Azospirillum brasilense: one gene and its partner. Each later gene encodes a partner of the first gene's protein in a complex. Links are inferred from orthologs where the notes say so. Each region holds a gene or a part of one and is shown on either strand. Other genes may lie near its edges.

What was found.
Region 2: the proteins of AMK58_RS10815 (region 1) and tldD are in contact, whole or in part, in a solved structure (PDB 5NJ9), measured with the Escherichia coli proteins. The link is inferred for Azospirillum brasilense from one-to-one orthologs.

Annotation. Positions count from the first base shown.
Region 1 is NZ_CP012914.1:2,331,990-2,335,253, forward strand. What follows is about bases 90-3,039. They hold AMK58_RS10815 (TldD/PmbA family protein), read left to right. Parts: upstream 90-861; coding sequence 862-2,217; downstream 2,218-3,039. Other genes in these bases: AMK58_RS10805 (DUF3616 domain-containing protein), read left to right, coding at 90-102; AMK58_RS10810 (DoxX family protein), read left to right, coding at 236-685; AMK58_RS10820 (hypothetical protein), read right to left, coding at 2,292-3,039. Also shown: more of AMK58_RS10805, read left to right, coding at 1-89; more of AMK58_RS10820, read right to left, coding at 3,040-3,264.
Region 2 is NZ_CP012914.1:2,060,917-2,064,075, forward strand. The notes cover bases 148-2,992. They hold tldD (metalloprotease TldD), read left to right. Parts: upstream 148-775; coding sequence 776-2,209; downstream 2,210-2,992. Other genes in these bases: AMK58_RS09545 (DUF3422 family protein), read right to left, coding at 148-607; AMK58_RS09555 (glycine cleavage system transcriptional repressor), read left to right, coding at 2,373-2,897; AMK58_RS09560 (YjbH domain-containing protein), read left to right, coding at 2,992-2,992. Also shown: more of AMK58_RS09545, read right to left, coding at 1-147; more of AMK58_RS09560, read left to right, coding at 2,993-3,159. UniProt on the Escherichia coli protein: Metalloprotease involved in CcdA degradation. Suppresses the inhibitory activity of the carbon storage regulator (CsrA).

The DNA of each region.
Region 1 (3,264 bases):
TATGACAGCCCGTCCAAAGCGCGCCGCCACGGCGCCGGGACCACCGCCGACCTGTTCGCCCTGCCCTCCCGCTACGATCCGGCCAACGCCTTCCGGGCATAAGCTATCGTTCTCACCACAGCAACAATCAGTGCATCATTAAGCGGATTATCCCAAACGCGGACATCGCTATTCTTGGCCTCAGACGACAACGGCCCCGACGCGGGGCGCCACGCTGAGACAAGGAGACCACGCCATGAACGCCAACACCGCCGCCATTGACAACCGCACCGCCCCCTACGCCGCCTTCCTGCTGCGCGTCAGCCTGGGCCTTCTGTTCATCGCCCACGGCCTGATCCTGAAGGTCTTCACCTTCGGCATCGCCGGCACGGTCGGCTACTTCGAGAGCCTGGGTTACCCCGGCCTCTTCGCCTATCTGGTCATCCTCGGTGAGATCGGCGGCGGCCTGCTGCTGGTGGCCGGCGTCTTCACCCGCTGGATTTCGCTGGCCCTGCTGCCGATCCTGATCGGCGCGACGCTTCAGCACACCGGCAACGGCTGGGTCTTCTCGGCCCAGGGCGGCGGCTGGGAGTTCCCGGTGTTCTGGACGGTGCTGCTCGGCGTGCAGGCCTTGCTGGGCGACGGCGCCTTCGCCCTGAAGCTGCCGACCGCCGGCCGCGACACCCTTCAGAGCCGGCTGGCCTGACTCCAACACAGGAACTGACGCACAAATACTGACGAGCGGCGCGCGGGCGGGCACCGGCCCCCAGCGCGCCGCCGCTTTTGTGTGGCAGGCGGACCGGACCTGAGGCGATATGCCCCTTCCTCTTCTTCTCCGGGCTCCCATTTGCTAGACAAGCCGGAGACCTAGCGGAGACCGTAATGCCCGTTTCGACCACCTCGCAACCTGACGTGCTGACCCTGCTGGACGATCTGATCCGCAAGGCGAAGGGCGCCGGGGCCGACTCCGCCGACGCCGTGCTGTTCGACAGCGCCTCCCTGTCGCTGAGCCAGCGTTTCGGCAAGACGGAGAAGCTGGAGCGGTCCGAGTCGGGCGATCTGGGGCTGCGCGTCTTCATCGGCAAGCGGCAGGCCATCGTCTCCTCCACCGACCGCAGCGCCAAGGCGCTGGACGAACTGGTGGAGCGCGCCGTCGCCATGGCCCGCGTGGTGCCGGAGGACCCCTTCTGCGGCCTCGCCGACCCGGAGCAGATCTACACCACGCTGCCCGACCTCGACGTGTGCGACCCGTCGGAGCCCTCGGCCGAGCTGTTGATCGAACGCGCCCGCATCGCCGAGGAGGCCGCGCTGGCGATCGAGGGCGTCACCAACTCCGAAGGCGCTGACGCGGGGTGGAGCCGCTCCACCATCGCCATCGCCGCGTCCAACGGCTTCACCGGCAGTTACGGGGTGTCGCGGCAGTCGCTCTCCGCCTCGGTGCTCGCCGGGACGGGCACGGGGATGGAGCGCGACTACGATTACGACAGCAAGGTCTACGGCTCCGATCTGCGCGACCCGGCGTCGATCGGGCGCGAGGCCGGCGAGCGGGCCATCCGCCGCCTGAACCCGCGCCGGGTCAAGAGCTGCAAGGTGCCGGTGGTGTTCGACCCCCGCGTCTCCCGCGGGCTGCTGGGCCATCTGACCGGCTCGATCAGCGGGCCGAGCATCGCGCGCGGCACCAGTTTCCTCAAGGACAAGATGGGGCAGCGGATCTTCGCCGCCGGCATCACCATCGTCGACGACCCGCATGTGAAGCGCGGCCTGCGTTCCCGCCCCTTCGACGCGGAGGGCATCGCCACCACCCGCCGCAACCTGATCGAGGACGGGCACCTGACCACCTGGCTGCTCGATCTGCGCTCGGCCCGCCAGCTCGGCCTGTCGACGACCGGTCACGCGGCGCGCGGCACCTCCGGCCCGCCGGGCCCGGCCCCGGCCAACGTCTACATGGCCCCGGGCGCCAAGAGCCGCGACGAGCTGCTGGCCGAGATCCCCAACGGCTTCTACGTGACGGAGCTGATGGGGACGGGCGTCAACGGGGTGACCGGCGACTACAGCCGGGGTGCGGCCGGCTATTGGATCGAGAACGGCCAGATCGCCTATCCGGTCACCGAACTGACCATCGCCGGCAACCTGAAGGAGATGTTCCTGAACCTGGAGCCGGCCAGCGACCTGGAACTGCGCTTCGGCATGGACGCCCCGACCATCCGCATCGACGGGCTGACCATCGCGGGCCAGTGACCGCAACGGGCGAGGCGTCTTGCGGCGCCTCGCTCCTCACCCGAACCCGCCGGCCTGCAAGCCGGGACGGGATATCAGACCGTCACGCTCATCGGGCCGCCGGCGCCGCGCACCGACAGGTTGGGCAGGAAATCCCGGAACAGTGACAGGCTCTTCAGGTCGGTCACGTAGCCCGTGCCCTCGCCGCCCATCGTCTTTCCACCGATGCTTTTCATCACATCGGCGGTCTGAGCGCCCTGGGCCTCCAACGCGTCCTTCAGCACCGAGGCCAGCGCGCTGCCGTTGCCCAGCCGCTCCATCTTCCCGCCGGTTTCCTGAATCGTTTTCTCGTAGCTGTACTGGAGCGCGGCCCGCTGGACCGACCAGTTGACCGACTCCTTCTCCTCCTGGCTGGCCTCGTCGAGGAACTTCACCCCGGCGCGGTAGGCGGCGGCCTTGTCGGTGCCGAGAGGGTCGGCGGCGGCCATCGCCTCCTTCTGCTGGCGGGCCATGATGGATTGCGCAGCCTCCTGCTCGTTCTTGGAGAAGGTCCCGTCCTTGTTGCTGGCGATGGCGTGAAGGCTGCGCCGGTCGAAGCCGCCGAACAGCCGCTCCACGTCCTTCCCATTGGGGTCGGAGTAGTTCACCCCCTTGCCTTCCTTCGCCATGGCCGTGTAGGTGGCGTCCAGCGAGTCACGGGCGTCCTGGATGACCTTCGCAAAGCCCTGGAGACCCGGAGTCTGGCTGGTGGTCAGCACCGTGGTGGGCGGCGGCGGCAGGCCGGCGGCCTCGGCCTCCTCCTTGGCGGAGGGCTCGTAGTCTTTGCCCCCTGGGAAGCTCTTGTCGACCTCACCACGCCCGATACCGGGAATGTTCACGTCCGCGGCGTACTGCGCGAGACCATTCGCGTAGAGCTTCCCCTCGAAGCCCAGGTCATACATCAGCTTGGCGGCGGCCTTTCCCTTTTCGTTGTCCGGCGACAGCAGCCCACCCTCGCCGCCTTCCGCTTCCGCGCCGAAATCCAATTTTTCGAACGCCTCCTCTCCCTTCGTCGCGAAATACCTGAAG
Region 2 (3,159 bases), 270 kb from region 1 along the record:
GGATGCGCGAGAAGCCGTCGCCATGGATGCGGAAGTCGGTCCAGGCCGTCGCCGCCCGCCCGGAGATGCGCGTCCCGATGTAGCTCGGCGAGCCGAACATCGCCGCCAGCATGTTGGCCGAGGGCTCCGGCGATTCGGCGTCGAGGACGGCGACATGGACGCCGACCATCAACTCGCCCGGGAGCCCGGCCAGCCATTCCTTGGGCACCGCGTTCAGCGCCGGGTCCAGGAAGGGATCGACCAGCACGTTCGCCGGGGACACGGCGTTGGGACGGAAGACGGTCCAGGTGGAGAATTCGGTGTGCCGCTCCCACTTCAGGCGGAAGCTGCCGAAGGAGCCGCTGTAATGGGTGGCCCCGGCGGGCGGACGCGGCACGCCGGCCCAGTCGCACAGCTTCTCCAGATGCAGCCGATCGGCCTCCGACGCGCCCTCTCCCGACAGCATCGCCAGCATGGTGGCGCGCACCGGGGTGGACAGGACCTCCGGCGGGCGGGTGTGCACCTCGTTGGTCAGGGTCACACGCAGGGCGTGGTTCTTCAGGGGGTGGGCCAGGGAGCGCGCGTCTCCGTTGCCGGTGCGGCCCATCGCCAGCGCGTCGTCGGTCATCGCGGCCATTCCCCTTCAAGCCCCCTTTGCCCATGGTCGACGAGCCTTGCCGGATGGACCGCACGTCGCCACACTATAAGTCTGATCTTAGACCACATCGCGGGTGCGGGTGCGAGAGCGCCGGTGCCGCATCGTCGTCCTACGATAGACCGATACCCCGGAGTCCCCATGAGCGCGCTTGCCGTCACCGACGATCTGTTCTTCAACCGCGCCGGCCTGGACCGTTCCCGTGTCGAGGGAGTGGTGGCCGACGCGCTGCGGGGGGCGGACGACGGCGAACTGTATCTGGAATATTCGCAGAGCGAATCGCTGGGCTGGGACGACGGCAAGCTGAAGGCGGCCAGCTTCGACACCACCCAGGGCTTCGGCCTGCGCGCCATCGCCGACGAGGCGACCGGCTTCGCCCACGCCTCCAGCCTGTCCGAGGACGCCATCCGCCGCGCCGCCGCGACGGTGCGCGCCGTCCAGGCCGGGCACGCCGGCACCTTCGCCGAGCCGCCCGCCGGCACCAACCGCGCGCTCTACATCCCGGACAACCCCCTGCCGCTGGTCCCCTTCGAGGCGAAGGTGAAGCTGCTGGCGGAGATCGACGCCTACGCCCGCGCCAAGGACCCGCGGGTGCGGCAGGTCTCCTGCTCGATCAGCGGCGAATGGCAGGCGGTGCAGATCATCCGCGCCGACGGCGTGCGCGTCGCCGACCTGCGCCCGCTGGTCCGGCTGAACGTCTCCGTCGTGGTGGCCGAGGGCGACCGCATGGAAACGGGCGGCCACGGCGGCGGCGGGCGCGTCACCTACGAGCACTACATGCAGCCGGAGACGTGGCGGGCCTTCGTGGACGAGGCGCTGCGCTCGGCGCTCGTCAACCTGTCCTCCGTTCCGGCCCCGGCGGGCGAGATGACCGTCGTGCTCGGCAACGGCTGGCCGGGCATCCTGCTGCACGAGGCCATCGGCCACGGGCTGGAGGGCGACTTCAACCGCAAGAAGACCTCGGCCTTCGCCGGGCTGATGGGCCAGCGCATCGCCGCCCCCGGCGTGACCATCGTGGACGACGGCACCATCGAGAACAGCCGCGGCTCGATCACCGTGGACGACGAGGGCACCCCCGGCCAGTGCACGACGCTGATCGAGGACGGCATCCTGGTCGGCTACATGCAGGACCGCATGAACGCCCGGCTGATGGGGATGCGCCCGACCGGCAACGGGCGGCGCCAGAGCTTCGCCTGCCACCCCATGCCGCGCATGACCAACACCGTGATGCGCCCCGGCGCCTACGAGCCGGAGGAGATCATCAAGTCGGTCAAGAAGGGCCTCTACGCCAAGAACTTCGGCGGCGGGCAGGTGGACATCACCAGCGGCAAGTTCGTCTTCTCCGCCAATGAGGCCTATCTGATCGAGGACGGCAAGCTCGGCCCGGCGGTGAAGGGGGCGACGCTGATCGGCAACGGCCCGGACAGCCTGACCCGCGTGTCGATGATCGGCAACGACACGAAGCTCGACCCCGGCGTCGGCACCTGCGGCAAGGACGGCCAGGGCGTTCCCGTGGGCGTCGGCCAGCCGACCCTTCGCCTGGACGGCCTGACCGTGGGCGGCACGGCGGCCTGATGCTTCCCTTCTCCCCCCTGGGGAGAAGGTCAGGATGAGGGGGGCGCCGAAGGCGCGCCACGCCGACTCATCCGGCGTCTTTCCTCGCCCTGCCGGGCGCATCGCCCCCTCACCCACCCCTCTCCCCAGGGGGGAGAGGGCTTCAGCATCGGAGGTTTCGCCTGTGTCGTCCCTTGCGCTGGTTTCGACCTTCTGCCCCGACCGTGTCGGCCTTGTCTCAGCGGTCACTGGCCATCTGTTCGGGCTGGGGGCCAACCTGCGCGACGCGACCTTCGCGGTGATGGGATCCGGGGCGGAGTTCTCGGCGGTCTGCGAACTCCCCGACGGCGTCCCCGTCGGGGAGGTGCAGGAGGGGCTGGCCAGCCTGCCCGAGCTGACCGGCGCGCAGATCAAGGTCACGCCCTTCGACTTCGATCCCAACCCCGGCCCGCTCGCCCGCATCACCCACCGGGTGGAGGTGTCGGGCGGCGACCAGCCCGGCCTGATCGCCCGTTTGTCGGAAATCTTCACTCAGTTCGAAGCGAACATCGTCCGGCTCGACGCCCAGACCCTGCCGGAGCGGGAGGGCGGGCGCTACGTCATCCGCTTCGCCGTCTCGATCCCCCCGGAACGCGCCGGCACCTGCCTGTCCGCCATTGCCAACACCGCGGAGACGATGGGCCTGACCTGCACCGCCGAACCGCTGTAACCCCTCTCCCGCCCCGGGAGAGGGTTTCTGGTTGCATTCATACGCATGAAAATGCCATGAATCGGGAACCGTACCCGATATTTTCCACCATGGCGTGAATCGCGTTCTCCTCGTCCTGGCGCTGTCTTTCGCCGCCCTGCCCGCTCGGGCGGAGGGGCTTGAGGCGACCCTGTCCGACTGGGGAACCGTCGGGCTGCTTCAGACACCGACCGCGCGCGGCATGCCGGACGGCTCCGTCACCGCCGGTTTGACCGCTCTCGGG